DNA from 3 places in the Alishewanella sp. WH16-1 genome. Region 1 is predicted to be linked to each of the others. Evidence: predicted binding sites of a transcription regulator. Region 1 holds the regulator's gene; each other region holds the start of a gene.
The links. Region 1 encodes sigma-54, which starts transcription at its own class of promoters, with help from an activator protein. Its sites were predicted from a motif close to GTTGGCACGNNNNTNGNNT; they were not measured.

Region 1 (5,017 bases):
TGCACGTCCTCGCGCTGGCTGCGGTAACTTTCTGCCAGAGATTCTGCGATATAAACCGAACGATGCTGGCCACCGGTGCAGCCAATGGCAATGGTCAGATAACTGCGATTGTTGCGCTCGAGATGTGGTAACCAGCTACTGATAAAGCTATTAATTTGCCAGATGTATTTACCAACTATTGGTTCTGAAGCCAGATAATCTTTTACCGGTTGATCCAGGCCGGTAAGCGGCTTTAGCGCCGGTTCCCAATGCGGATTGGGTAAGAAACGGGCATCAAAGACATAATCGGCCTCTTTCGGAATACCGTATTTAAAACCAAAGGATTCAAACAACATCACCAGCCGGCCGGTTTTCTGGCCGAGGATCCGTTCGCGTAATAATTCCGCTAACTGATGAATATTGAGTTCGGTGGTATCAATATACAGATCGGCGCGGCTGGAGATGGGATCCAGCAATTGCTGTTCCCGCGAAATCGCTTCGTCCAGCGACATGGCTTGATGGGAAAGTGGGTGTAGACGCCGGGTTTCACTAAAACGCTTAATCAGCGTGGTGTGGTCAGCATCCAGGTATAGAATAGTCAGTTCGAGTTTACGCGGTAAATAGGACAGAATTTCTGCCAGTTCTTCCGGCTCGGTCGGTAAATTGCGCACATCGATGCTAACTGCAACCCGCTCATACTGATCCATTACCGCATTAGCCAGGGTGGGCAGCAAATTCACCGGAATATTATCTACGCAGTAGTAGCCCAGATCTTCCATCACCCGTAATGCGACGGATTTACCTGAGCCTGAGCGGCCGCTGACTACCAGTAATTTCATTTGTCACCTGCCAGCTGACTGGATTCCACCAATAACTGGTACAGTTGCTGATCTGAGCCGGCGTGCCGGATTTTCTTGGTTAGCTCTTTCTGGCTAAGCAGTTTGGCAATGCCCGATAGCGTGGTTAAATGTGCCTGACACTGATCTTTCGGGATCAGGATAGCGCAGAAAATATCAACACCCTGGTTATCAATGGCATCGAAGGGGATAGGATCCTGACTGACAACAAACACCAGAATGGGCGAAGTCACACACTCCAGTTTACCATGCGGGATCGCAATACCGCCGCCAATACCGGTTGAGCCCAGCTTTTCGCGGGTCATCAGCGCTTCCAGAATGCTGTATTCAGACATTTCGGGTATTTGCTGGTGGGCCAGTTCGGCGATATATTCGAGGATTCGTTTTTTACTGTTAAAAAGAACTGCACTTTTCGTGCAGTTCTCCGCTAACATAGCGCTTAAATTAATCATCTTAGTGTCGTGACAACTTTTCTTTATGTTTGATCACTTGCCTGTCCAGCTTATCAATTAACTGGTCAATGGCGGCGTACATATTTTCGTCTTCAGAGACGGCAAAAACTTCACCACCATTCAGATGGATTTTGGCTTCAGCAATTTGTTTTAGCTTTTCGACATTCAGGACTACGTGCACATTATTGATGTTTTCAAAATGGCGCTCCAGTTTAGCAAATTTACTGTCTACATATTCTCTCAGAGAGTCGGTAATTTCTACGTGACGGCCAGTTAGGTTGATTTGCATAGACTCTTCCTTCTTGTTAAGACACTTACAGCAGGGTCTTTCGTTGATTGGATGGCGGGATAAACAGGGATTCGCGGTACTTGGCGATGGTACGCCGCGCAACGTTAATACCCTGATCAGACAAAATTTCTGCCATCCTGCTATCACTTAATGGCTTAGCGGGATTTTCCGCAGCCACCAGTTTTTTGATAAAAGCGCGAATTGCTGTGGAGGAGCATTCACCACCACTCTCTGTACTAACATGACTGGAGAAAAAGAACTTAAGTTCAAAAATTCCGCGCGGTGTATGCATATACTTTTGGGTTGTCACCCTGGAAATCGTTGATTCATGCATACTGACCATCTCGGCCACATCATTCAGTACCATTGGCTTCATGGCTTCTTCGCCGTGTTCAAAAAAAGCCTGTTGCTGCTGCACTATACAGCTGGCCACTTTTAACAGGGTTTCGTTGCGGCTTTCTAAACTTTTTAGAAACCATTTCGCTTCCTGCAGATGTGAGCGGATAAACTGGCTATCCGCACTGTTACGTGCCGTTCTGGATAAGGCCGCATATTGCTGATTAATCCTAACCTTAGGCATAGCGTCCGGGTTCAATTCTACCTGCCAGCGACCTTTGACTTTACTCACTACAACATCAGGAATAATGTACTGCTGCTCTTGCCTGATCACATCCGCACCCGGTCTTGGGTTTAAGCTGTGGATCAAACGCATCACTTCCTTCAGTTCTTCTTCTTTGAGTTTAGTCACCCGCATCAGAGAACGAAAGTCCCGGTTAGCTAAAAAGTCGGTATATTCGCTGATTATTTGTTTTGCATCATTTAAGTAGGGCGTCGCAGGATCAAACTGCCGCAACTGCACTAACAAACACTCTTGCACTGAGCGTGCGGCGACACCAACCGGGTCGAATAGCTGGATCCGCTTTAATACGGCCTCGACTTCATCGGCTTCCACATCGGGCAACTGCAAAGACTCGAGAATGTCTTCGCAGCTGATAGTGAGCAAACCCGTTTCATCCACCGCTTCAATAATAATTTCGGCGATAGCGCGGTCAGTTGCAGAAAAGGGGGTCAGTTCCATTTGCCAGCGTAAGTAGTCTTGTAAGGTCTCGGTGGTTTCTCCCTGATAAACCATATCGTCATCGGGTAGGGCTCCACTGGTTACCGGCGCAGCGCTGACTAAATCATCCCAATTGTTATCAAGCGGCAGATCGTCCTGAATGTTCTGTTCGGTCATTGCCTCGCTGCTGTCGCGCTCTGAATGGTCGGTATAATCAGTGAAGTCGTCGTTATCATCGCTGGCACTGTCTGTCGCCGGCGTATCGCGGTTCAGGTTTGCCAGACTCAGATCCGTATCTGAATGTTCAGTGCTATAGTCGTCATCGCCTTCCAGCAAAGGGTTAGCGTCCAGAGCTTCCTGAACTTCCTGCTGTAGTTCTATAGTTGATAGCTGTAGTAAACGGATCGCCTGCTGCAGCTGGGGTGTCATAGTCAGCTGTTGGCCTAGGCGCAGTTGTAAAGACGGCTTCATGTAAGTCTGATTCTCTCCTGAATATATGACTGTTGTCCGACGCCCTTACTATAGCCTGAATTGCTCACCAAGGTATACATCGCGGACCTGTTGATTCGCCAGCACGTCTTGCGGCGAGCCAGCCGCAATTAACTCGCCATGACTGACAATGTAGGCAATTTCGCAGACATCAAGGGTTTCCCTGACGTTATGATCGGTGATCAAGACACCGATCCCGCGCTGACACAGATGCTGGATAATCTTTTTGATATCTAACACGGAAATCGGGTCAACACCGGCAAAGGGCTCATCCAGCAGAATAAAAGCCGGGTTGGCGGCCAGGGCGCGGGCAATCTCAACCCGGCGCCGCTCACCACCCGATAAGGCCATCCCTAAGCTGTGCTTGATATGGCCAATATGAAACTCTTCCAGCAGTTCGTCGGCAATGTCTTCACGTTGTTGGCTGCTCAGGTCTTTGCGGGTTTGCAGTATCGCTAACAGGTTGTCATAGACCGTTAGCTTGCGAAAAATCGAGCTCTCCTGCGGTAAATAACCGATACCGGCTCTGGCGCGCTGATGAATAGGGGCGAAGGTAATGTCCTGATCATTGAGGGTGATTTGCCCTTTATCGGACGGGACTAGGCCGACAATCATATAAAAGGTGGTGGTTTTACCTGCGCCATTCGGACCGAGTAAGCCAACGATCTGGCCGGCATTCACTTCCAGACTGACATCTTTTACTACCTGGCGGCCTTTATAACTTTTCGCCAGATGCGCTACCACTAACTTCATGGATTTTCCTTGGTTTCCGGCGTAAAAATGGTCGTGACGCGGCGGTTTTGCTCGCTGCCGGCCGTTAGTTCCTGGCGCTCCAGGTTGTAACGGATAATATCGCCCCGCACCAAGGAGCCGCTTTGGGTTAACTCGGCGTCGGTCGTTAAGGTGAGGGTACGACTGGCAATGTCATAGCGAATTTCATTCGCCTGAGCAGTGACGGGACGTTCGCCGTCTAGCAGTTGTGAATAGGTTACAGGGGTGCCGCTGAAAATAAAGATTTCCTGGCCTTTACCGGCACTGGCATTAATTTCCAGACGATCCGCCTTAATGAGCAAACTGCCTTGCTTGACTTCGACATTATCAACATAAACCGCCGTATTATCGCGAATAGAAGCCTGGGTATTGTCGGCGTTAATCGAAATCGGCAACTGATGATCAGGTTTAGCCGCCAGGGTGCTGGCGCTAAACAGTATCAATAGCGCGGCGAACAGGTTAGTTTTCATTTAAATATACCGTTTCAAGATGCTTTTGTAGCTGGATGTGCTGTGCTGACAGATCAGCTAACATACCGACGCCGTTCATATAAAAACCAGGGCCAACAATACGCACTGGTTCATGGGTTTGTAAGGTTTTTTCCGGCAACAATAGTTGCAGCGAGGCGGTTTCTACCCGTTCGATAAAGCCGTCTGGTAACAGATTACGTAACAATACCTGTTGCTCCAGTATAATTTTATCCTGTGGAAACCAGATGCCATCTTTGCTGCTGATTTCCCAGGCAGCACGATGTTCGGCATTAAACAGGGTGTAACGCGGCTGTTCAAACTGGGTGAAGCCTAACTGCTCGAAATGTTCGAGCCGGCGCGCCTGTAAGTGATCGGCAATATAGCCCTCCTTGTCATAAATACGCAAGGTCAGGTTTTCAGCAATATAATCGGGAATAAATTCACGATCGGGTTGCCGGTCGAGATTGTCCTGGTGCGGAGCAAACCAAAGGTAGGCTGCCAACAGCACGAGTAAACTCACTGCCAACACTAAAAATTTTCTCATGTACTGCTACCGTCAAATTGCAGAAAACGTTGTTGGGCAATTAGCAACAAATCACAGAGTTCGCGCACTGCACCAAAGCCACCGGGTAAGCTGGTTTTCATATCAGCAT
Region 2 (5,017 bases), on a different contig from region 1:
TAAAATGCTGCCTTTGCTCTGCCCCTGAGCCTCGGTATTAAAGTCGGTATTGGTCAATGCCAGCTCAGTTGATTGATTCTCTGCCACCTTGCTTCTCCTACTGCCTGCCTAGCTTAAACCGGCATTGACATAATTTCTTTGTACGCTTCAACCACTTTATTGCGTACCTGCACTGTGGCTTCAAAGGCCAATGATGATTTTTGTGATGCGATCATGGCTTGAGCCAGTGATACTCTGGGATCTCCCAGCTCAACAGCATTGCGCATCGCACTGGCCTGTTGCTGCAGATCATTAACGTTACCCAGGGCATTTTTAAATAAGGTCGTAAAATCAGACTGGCTACCATTAACCGGCGCGATATCCATGGCGGGTTTAGCGTCTGCCGGTAAGGCTCTGGCCTGGCTGGCCATGCTTTGCATTTGTGCGTATAACGCCTGACCTTTGATTTGCATAAGAGTGCCTGTCAAAAATTTACTGTTAAGCTGATACAGGGACTAAAGCAAGGGCTATGCCATCTCCGCAAGGGCTATGCCACCTCAGCAAGGGTTACGCCACCTCGATACCGAGGTCGCGCATTCTGGCCAGTTTATAACGTAAAGTACGGTCACTGATCCCAAGCCTGGCGGCGGCCTCTTTGCGTTTATGATCACAAGCACGCATGGTAGCCAGAATTAGCTTGTGTTCCTGTTGGTGGATTTCGGCTTTAAAGTGGCTTTCTTCCGCCAGCGTTTCGGGATGCGGACTGGCAGCGCTTGGCACAAAAGGATGGGATTCGAGCAGGATATCGTTCGCCTCAAGTTGGTTGCCACTTTGTAAAATCAACGCCCGTTGCATCACATTATCCAGCTCACGAACGTTACCCGGCCAGTTATAGCCGACTAAGCGCTGTTTCGCCGCGGCGGTCAACGACGGGATACTGCGTTCCTGCTGTCTGGCATACCTTGCCAGCAGATGCTCTGCCAACGGCAGGATATCACCCGGCCGCTCGCTTAACGCTGGCCAGCATAGTGGAAACACATTTAACCGGTAATACAGATCCTCGCGTAGTACGCCGTCATTAACAGCCTGACGCAGCTCGCGATTGCTGGTAGCCAGAATGCGGATATCCAGTTTAATCAGCTTACGACCGCCCAGGCGCTCAACTTCGCGCTCCTGGATCACCCGCAGTAGCTTGGCCTGCAGGTTTAGCGGCATTTCGGTCACCTCATCTAATAATAAGGTGCCGCCATTAGCTTGTTCAAACTTACCCGGGCAGGCATTTACCGCACCGGTAAAGGCGCCTTTTTCGTAACCAAATAAGGTTGCTTCCAGCATATTCTCCGGGATCGCCGCACAGTTAATCGCGACAAAGGGTTCGCTACTGCGGTTGGACTGCTGGTGAATATAACGCGCCAGCACTTCTTTACCCGAGCCGCTTGGGCCCAAAATCATCACACTGGCCTCGCTGCGCGCTACTTTTTCTGCCAGTTGTAACAGCGCCTGACTTTTCGGATCGGCCACTACCGGCTGATTAGCCGACGTTGAGGCCGCTTTCACATAGCGACTGACCATCGAGACCAGCACTTCCGGTGAGAAAGGCTTACTCAGATAGTCAATGGCGCCCAAACGCATCGCTTCAACCGCATCCTGCACGTTAGCGTAGGCGGTCATTAATAACACCGGCAGTTGCGGATAATGCTCATTCAGGGTTTGCAGTAAACTCAAGCCTGACACTGATCCCATCTGCACATCTGATACCACCAGCTGGACTTTTTGCTTTTTTAACAGTAACAGCGCCTGTTCGGCGCAGTCAGCCGCCAGTGGCGCATAGCCAGCCAGTAACAAGGTGTCGCACAGGGCTTCGCGTAAACCGGCATCATCTTCGACGACTAATACCACTAAATCAGACATGGCTGGTCTCCTGTTGCAGCTGTTTGTTTTTTAAAGCCACTCTGCCTTTCGCAACTGGCGTCATTAATGGCAGCGTAATCGCAAAACAGGCACCGCTTAGCTGGCCTGTGGGCCGCTCGGCAGGCAGTAAATAACGGATCTGCCCCTGATGACTCTGGATCACCGCCTGTACCACTGCCAGCCCCAAACCACTGCCTCCGGCTTTGCGGGTAAAAAAAGGCTCGAAAATATGCGGTAATAACTCAGGCGCAATGCCTGGACCGTTGTCACTGATTAGCAAAGTAAGCTGCGAACCGGTTTCGCGTTGCAACACGACACGGAACTGCCCGCCGGAGCCGGTTGCCTGGATGCTGTTTTGCAGTAAATTTAATAAGGCTTCACACAAGCTTTGCGGATTAGCCAGCAGTAGCAGTTCAGCATCAGCGCAGCATAACTGGAGCTCAGCCCTGGCGCTGGCTAACATCGCCTCGCTGCGCTCGGAAAACATCTGCAACAACTGCGGCAGATTTACGGCTTGCACCGCTTGCGCAGTACCGGAACGCGCAAAAAGCAACATATCATTGACCTGCTGCTCTAACTCACGCAAACGTAACACCAGTTTTTGCTGGAATTGCTCACGTCGCGGCACTGCCAATTGCGGACTGGCTAAATTCTCGGCGTAGAGCATAGCTGAGGCTAAGGGGGTACGGATTTGATGCGCCAGCGTGGCCATCATTTTGCCGAGGGTTGACAGACGTTGCAGATGATTCAAGCGTTGCTGTAAGGCGCGGGTTTCAGTTAGGTCAGTCAGCACGATCAGCTGGCCAGGGTTTAACGCACTGATCGCAATGTGCAGGCGACGCCCGTCTTTAAGTGACACTTCCAAACCATCGTCGCTACGTGGCTGAAAACAGCGGTTGATCACAGTTAACCAGCGCTGCCCCAGCACTGGTTCACCCAACATTGCCAAAGCCACCGGATTGGCCTCCACTACCAGACCTTTGGCGTCAAGAATAATGACGCCGGAAGGCAAAGCCCGCAGAATTTGCTCAAAACGTGAGGTATCAGACATTGGGTTACATAGCTCAGGTCTGGTGAATAACTAGACCTGATTATGCAGAGATTATGCCAGCATTAAAATTATGATTTATAAGAACTTATCCAGTCAAAAAACTGACAACCCTTATTCATCCTTGCCCAGATTATATTTGCGCATTTTCTCAACCAGGGTAGTGCGGCGCAAACCTAGCACCTCTGCAGCCCGGGCCACAATAAAGTCATGTCGCTCCAGTGCCTGCGAAATAAAACGTACTTCCAGCTCAGCCAAAAACTCTTTTAAATCCAAACCACTATCCGGCAAATCTTGTAATCCAAGGGGTTGCGTACCCGCAGCAAAGGCGAACTGGATTTCCGCTAAGGTTGTCTCAGATTCCGCTGCAGACTCAGCTTCTTCATCGGGTGACTGAAATAAGGAATTCAGTAAATCCCGTTCTTGCAGCTCTTCGGGGTACACCGGCTGATAAGAGTCTACTTCCAGGTGTTGATATTTTTTCGGTAACTCTGCGACGTCAACCACTTGATCCGGATACATAATTATCATCCGTTCTAACAAATTAGCCAACTCACGGACATTACCAGGCCATGGATGTAACTTCAGACTTTCTAATGCCCGCTCAGTAAACTTTACTCTGGCCTGATGCGCCTGATACTGCCGCTGTAATAGTTCATTGATTAACAATGGTAAATCGTCGGCACGCTCACTAAGAGCAGGGGTTTCAATTGGAAATACATTTAACCGGTAATACAAGTCTTCACGGAAGCTGCCATCGCTAATCATCGTTTCCAGATCGCGATGCGTAGCGGCGATAATCCGTACATCCGCTTTAATGGTTTGTGCGCCCCCCACCCGCTCAAAAATCCGCTCCTGCAGCACCCGCAGTAGCTTAACCTGCATTGGCTGCGGCATATCGCCTATTTCATCCAGAAACAGCGTGCCGCCCTGCGCCAACTCAAAACGGCCTTTACGGGTTGAAATGGCGCCGGTAAAGGCCCCTTTTTCGTGGCCAAACAGCTCGCTTTCTAATAGTTCCGCCGGAATCGCACCGCAGTTAATCGGCACAAAGGGGCCACTGGCCCGGTTTGACAACAAATGGATATTGCGTGCCACCACTTCTTTACCGGTACCTGATGGCCCCAACACCAGCACATTGGCTTCGGTTTTTGCCACCTGCTGAATTAAAAACCGTACCTTCTGCATCGCCGGCGTTTGCCCAACCATGCCATCAAACTTGGCCTGGCTATCTGCCTGTTTATGCGTGGGCAGTAAACGATGATACTGCTGCGCATCGCGCAATAATTGCGTCAAACTGGCGTAAGCAAAAGGTTCGGATAGCACGCCAATGACGTTAGCATGCTCCAGCAAGAAACTAAGACTCTCGCCGACAACTAAAAAAGCCGAAGCCGGAAACTGCCGTACCAGTTTGTCAGGTGCCAGCTCTCCACAAGCCCCCAACAACACTACCGCTTCGGGCTGCTGCTGTAATTTGTCCAGCACATTTTCAGCGGTCAATACTTGCTGTGCCTCGCCAATAAAACTCAGCACAGTGGCTAAACGCTCAGCACGATTTAATTGTAAATCAAAGATATACAGCGGCGGTGTGGAGGACATAGCAGCACAATTTATTCTGGTTATTTGACTTTATTGTACAAGCTAAGTGTGGGTATGCAAGGTGGAATGCTGGTTTTTTGACGCTAAAACAAGGTTTACGTCAAAAAACCAGCGAAAAATCACCCCAGTTAACTCAGCAGGGATAACGCCTGCTCCGAAGAAACCCGGGCCTGCAGCGCTACGTTAATTGAGCTTTGTGTCAGAATATTCGCTGCCGCCCGATCACTACTGGCACGGGCATAATCTAAATCAGCGATGCGGCTTCGCGCTTCAGAAGTCGCCACTTCACGTCCGGAAACGGCATTTAATGCACTTTGCAAACTATTAATCCCGGCGCCGGTTTCAGTCTGAAAAGCACTGATTTGTTCACTGGCAGCGCGGATACTGCTTTGTGCAGCCGTTAAACCCTGAGGGTTGGTGAGGTCGAGATTAAAGATATTCTGTGCCGACAACAGCGCCTGCGCATCACGGGTTTGCAAG
Region 3 (5,017 bases), on a different contig from region 1:
TACTGCTGCGCTAATGCAGCATTTAGCTTGTGGCTGAGTTGCCCGGTCAGAAAGTCTTTATACATCACCCAATCGGCAGCCAAACTATAAAACGGGTATTTAAAGGTGGCTGGCCGGTTATGTTCAAAGCCAAAATGGCCAAGCCAGGCAAAGCCATAGCCGATGAGCGGTAAGGTCCACAGCCACCGCCATTGCTGGCTGAGCAGCACATAAGCCAATACCAGTAACACCAGACTGCTACCGATATAATGTAACGCCCGGCATACCGGGTTAGCGTGTTCACGCAGATAAAACGGGTAAAACTGCTCAAAACTCTGAAATTGTTGCATAGAAAACATCCAATCGGGTTAATCAGGCTGTTTGCCGTACCCGGAACATCAGGCTGCCTTGCACTGTACTAAAGCTAAGTTCCGCCACTTTCTGGTACTGATCGTCAGCAAAAAATGCCTGATACTTCTGCAGCGTGACAAAGACGCCAATGCCGGCCGAAGATGGATCTTCATCCACCAGGCTATCCACCGCCTGCAGCAAATAGTGGCCTAAACCTGCGTGTTGATATTTCGGCGCGACGGCGATAAACGCCAGCATATGATAACGTTTTGCCGGCATTGCCGCATGAATTCTTTCTTCTTTATTGAGCATCTGCCGGGTAGAAACCAGACCGGCGGTCAGCAACATTTTCAGGCGCCAGTGCCAGAGCCGGCTACTGCCAATGCCGGAGTCAGGCCCAACCACACAGGCCACCCCTAAAAGTTGTTCGCCCTGGAATAAACCAACGATTGGCTGTCCGGCTTGCCAAAAGGTACTGAGTTCTTCGCGAATGGCTGCTCGCAGCCTGGCTTCATATTCGCGCTCAGCACTGCGAAAAATCGCCATAAAAAGTGGGTCATCGTGATAAGACTGGTACAGCACCGAGGCGGCGAGTTTCAGATCTTCACCACCAAGTAAGGCGGCTTTTAACTGGCTGGGTTCAAAATGATTGACCTGGGCTAACATGGCTCACCTGTTATTGTTGTTTTTTTATTCACAATAGCAGCCGGCGGTTTGCTTGCCAAGCACGATTTTGTTACCCGAAACTCAGCTATACTTTTTAAACTAAATGTATAAAAAGGAGGACCACCATGGACACCAGTAAACACACTCTGAGCACCCTGTTTGCCCAGTTAGGTTTAGACAATAGTCCGGAGCAGATTCAGGCATTTGTGCAGCGGCATAAACTGAGTGCTGGCACGGAGTTAGCCGAGGCGCCATTCTGGAGCCAAGCTCAGGCCAGCTTTTTGCGCGAGGCCTGGCGCGCCGATTCGGATTGGTCTGATACCATTGATGAGCTAAATAAGCTGCTGCATTAACTGCAGCAGCCAGCAGCAACCCTGTTACAGGTATTGGTAGGCTTTATCACCCCAAGCTGTCAGTTGGTTATCTTTGAAAATTAACGGTGTGCATTCGTCTTTCGTGGTTTTGCCATCGCTGTTGCGATGATGCGTGCGGTAAAACAACACTTGTACCTGCTGGCCATCTTTCTGGAACAGCTCGCTAAAATCCGGTGCGCCAAGTTGCTGGCGCACCTCTTCACTGCTCACGCCCAGTGACAGCTGATTAATACTTTGCAAGTTAAACTGCTGGGTTTTACGCCAGGTACTCTCTGACGCAGTCTCAGTTTTATCACCGATAGCAACCACACAGCCTGACAAGGCCAGGGTAGCAGCGCTGATAATAAGTAGTTTTTGCACGGCGGCATTAGCAAACATAATGAAACTCCTGATTTATTCTTGTTAAAGCGGTAGTTACCGACAGCTATGGGGTAAGCAAAAGCGGGGCCAACTTAAAATATATTGAAAATACAAAAACTTAAAAACACACCGCTATCAGCCAGCCCAAGATAATGCTAAATTAAGCGAAATTTTAGTGAGAATGGCTAAGTCAATGACCAATAAACTGCAACTGGTGCAACAAGCGGCCAAACAACTGCAACACGAAGGCAAAACGGTGAATCTGGCGCTACTGCGTGCCCGCCTGGCGGGCCAGTTAGCCGGCCCGGAATTGTTCAGCGCCTATCAGCAGTGGCGTAATCTGCCGGCGAGCAGTAGCGCTGAAAGCGGTATTGTTTCTGATACCGACATCCCGGCAGCGCCCATCGCCACAGAAACGCCAGATACCCGGCTGGCACGGATTGAGGCTAAGCTTGATCGTCTGCTGGCGCTGCTGGAGCAAACCGATGTACCTGGCTGAATTACGTTTTACGCTGATTGCGGATACCGAATTCAGCCTTGCCGAACAGGCGATTCGCCGCTACCTGGAGGCACTGATCTTTAATGGCCAGATGCTCGGTCGGGAGTTTCCCACGGCCTTTACCGGCGACGCCTTTTGTAGCCGGCTGGTGTTGCCGACAGCGGATGCCCTGAGCGGCCAGCATGCCAGTGCCAGAGTTAAGGCAGCAGAGCAACAACTGGCTGCAGCAGGTCTGGGCTACCCGCAATGCCAACTGCTGGGTCAGGATCTGATGTCGCAGCAAACGGTAACTGAACTACCGGCAGAACTGGTGCTCTTCACCACCTATGCCGATACCTGCTCGCCACTGCGCTGCGCCAATACACTGCAACCTGTACCCTTATTTTGGCTTAACCCTGCTGCGGCCGATTATGAAGCGCTGATCCGCTGGCAGCTGCAGTTTCAGGCGTTGGATGAAATTCAGCTGCAGCAAGATCGGGTACTGCACAAAACCGCCGAAAACAGTCTGCAACACTACCAGAGTAAACTTAACCGCCAGGGCCGCAAGCTAGCAACACAACTGGCCAGACAAAACCAGCGGCCAGTATGGTATGCGCTGTACAGTGGCAGTGCTACAGATTGTCAGGCAGAAGCAGATAAATGCTGCCCCGGCTGTGGTGGCAACTGGCGCTTAGCCACGCCACAAGCCGGGATCTTCGATTTTCGCTGTGACAACTGTCTACTGTTGTCGAATATCGCCTGGGAATGTCAGTCAAATAGCGGCGAATAAGCCAGCGGCTTGAGTTCGGCCAGAAACTCAGCCAAATTGTCGGCCAGCTTAACCTTAACCTCCTGGCCGACACTCTCCTGAAACACCTCGCCACTGCGGTTCAATACCGACAGCATAATATTTTCATCATCGGTCACTGCAAAAAACACCGTCTCCTGCTGACGTAAACGGCGCTTCATCAGAATGTGGCCAATAATATTTTCCTGTAAGCGGGCAATATCAGCAGCATGCCATGGCATCAGCAACGCCAGTTTGCCTTTTGGATGCTCCGCCGCCAGGTTGGCACCAAACCAACTGCTGTAAAACGCCTTAATATCCGGATGTAACGTCAGCTCCAGCGCGCGCTCCACATTACTAAAATCGGCCGGCGGTTGTTGTGAAACCGGCTGCCAGCTTACCCGTTCGTCGCCTAATGACTGCACTTCACACGGCGATGACTGCGCGGCATCGCGCCAGGTTTGCATACTGATGCCCTCGGCCTGATGCCAGGCCAGACTCTGTTCGATAAAATTTGCGTAAGCTTGTTGGACAGACACCTCTACTCCCGGGGTCAGTTGTGCTAAGATCGGCTCATTGTAGCGAAAAACACTGCCTTGCGAAAAAAGTAGCGAAAAAAGATTACGACATGACAAAAAGCCATTCCGACGTTCTGGCCGAGCTCAGTCTTGGTAAAATCACTGACTATGTCGATCAATACGACGCCACCCTGTTACAGGTGGTGCCGCGCAGCCTCGGACGCGACGCCATCGGTCTTGGTCAAGAGCTGCCTTTTGTCGGGCAGGATATCTGGCATGGTTACGAGTTGTCCTGGCTTAACAGCAAAGGTAAGCCCCAGGTTGCACTGGCCACCTTTGTGGTGCCTTACGATTCGCCAAACCTGATTGAATCCAAGTCATTTAAGCTCTATTTAAACAGCTTTAACCAAAGCCGCTTTGCTGATGTCGGCCAGGTTTATCAAACCATGCAACGCGACCTGTCGGCCTGTGCCGGCGGCAATGTTAAGGTCAGCCTGCATAATGTCAGCGAAATTATGACCTTCCAGCCAACCTGGATCCCCGGCATTTGTCTGGATGAACTGGATATCGAAGTCGACCAATACCAGTATCAAGCCTCGTTACTGCAATTGGATCCGGCTCGTGGTCAGGTCGATGAGAAACTGCACTCACATTTACTTAAATCGAACTGTCTGATCACCTCGCAACCAGACTGGGCCAGTGTCTTTATTCATTACCGCGGTACCGCCCTGTCACATGAAGCGCTATTGAAGTATCTGATTAGCTTTCGCAGCCATAACGAATTTCATGAGCAATGTGTAGAGCGCATTTATAACGATATCTGGCAACTGGCAAAACCGGATTTTCTGGCGGTGTATGCCCGTTACACCCGTCGCGGCGGCCTGGATATTAATCCGCTGCGTAGCAGTGAGCCTTACAGCCCGCCGAATATTCGCTTAAGCCGGCAATAAGACGTAACACACCTTGTAACCTTTCCAGGCAAAGCACCTTTTATAGGTGCTTTTTCGTTGTTTTTAGCAGAAAAGCCGCAAAATATACGGCAATTTCTGAAACAACAATAGTAAACTTTCAGAGGCACTTTCATTTTTGTGTTTTTTTTGGTCTAATAGCGGCGCCTGATCCCAACAGGCGCTGACTAACACGGAAGCCTAAAAATGTTACACCTGACCTCTGACGAAGAAACGAGTTGGTTACCCTACTATTTAACTAAATAACCCGGCTCCAACCCTACTACAAAAGTACTAAAGCGGGCTTAGGCCCGCTTTTTCTATCTGTATTTTTACTATTTCAACTATCTCCCCGGCGCTTTCTGGAGATATACTTGAAAAATAAGCAGATGCAGCAAAGCGCACAGCGGGGTGATGTTATTGCAACCAGATCTGAAACAACAACTCAGTGACGCCATCAGTGCCCGCAAAGCACTGGAGCATACCTACGAGCGGCAATTTAAGCTGCTGGGCCAGTTTGTACAGCGCTTATCCTTTCTGTGTAAGGGAGTGGATCT

Region 2: a site for sigma-54 is predicted at 2,984-3,002, ahead of AAY72_RS01245 (PAS domain-containing sensor histidine kinase). Genes of this name have one in related genera too.
Region 3: a site for sigma-54 is predicted at 1,804-1,822, ahead of AAY72_RS14555 (DUF3192 domain-containing protein). Genes of this name have one in related genera too.

What each region holds. Positions count from the first base shown of each region.
Region 1 covers NZ_LCWL01000077.1:56,458-61,474, forward strand. Annotated here, with positions in the region: gene rapZ (RNase adapter RapZ) at 1-818, opposite strand, end outside; gene ptsN (PTS IIA-like nitrogen regulatory protein PtsN) at 815-1,288, opposite strand; gene hpf (ribosome hibernation promoting factor) at 1,290-1,577, opposite strand; gene AAY72_RS07090 (RNA polymerase factor sigma-54) at 1,603-3,105, opposite strand; gene lptB (LPS export ABC transporter ATP-binding protein) at 3,154-3,876, opposite strand; gene lptA (lipopolysaccharide transport periplasmic protein LptA) at 3,873-4,364, opposite strand; gene lptC (LPS export ABC transporter periplasmic protein LptC) at 4,354-4,908, opposite strand; gene kdsC (3-deoxy-manno-octulosonate-8-phosphatase KdsC) at 4,905-5,017, opposite strand, start outside.
Region 2 covers NZ_LCWL01000009.1:53,506-58,522, forward strand. Annotated here, with positions in the region: gene fliF (flagellar basal-body MS-ring/collar protein FliF) at 1-87, opposite strand, end outside; gene fliE (flagellar hook-basal body complex protein FliE) at 114-452, opposite strand; gene AAY72_RS01240 (sigma-54 dependent transcriptional regulator) at 547-1,890, opposite strand; gene AAY72_RS01245 (PAS domain-containing sensor histidine kinase) at 1,883-2,941, opposite strand; gene AAY72_RS01250 (sigma-54 dependent transcriptional regulator) at 3,053-4,537, opposite strand; gene AAY72_RS01255 (flagellin) at 4,666-5,017, opposite strand, start outside.
Region 3 covers NZ_LCWL01000135.1:64,229-69,245, forward strand. Annotated here, with positions in the region: gene AAY72_RS14540 (DUF962 domain-containing protein) at 1-338, opposite strand, end outside; gene AAY72_RS14545 (GNAT family N-acetyltransferase) at 352-996, opposite strand; gene AAY72_RS14550 (DUF2789 domain-containing protein) at 1,122-1,349, shown strand; gene AAY72_RS14555 (DUF3192 domain-containing protein) at 1,374-1,748, opposite strand; gene AAY72_RS14560 (hypothetical protein) at 1,924-2,229, shown strand; gene AAY72_RS14565 (DUF2310 family Zn-ribbon-containing protein) at 2,216-2,998, shown strand; gene syd (SecY-interacting protein) at 2,977-3,534, opposite strand; gene queF (NADPH-dependent 7-cyano-7-deazaguanine reductase QueF) at 3,624-4,463, shown strand; gene AAY72_RS14580 (GGDEF domain-containing protein) at 4,875-5,017, shown strand, end outside.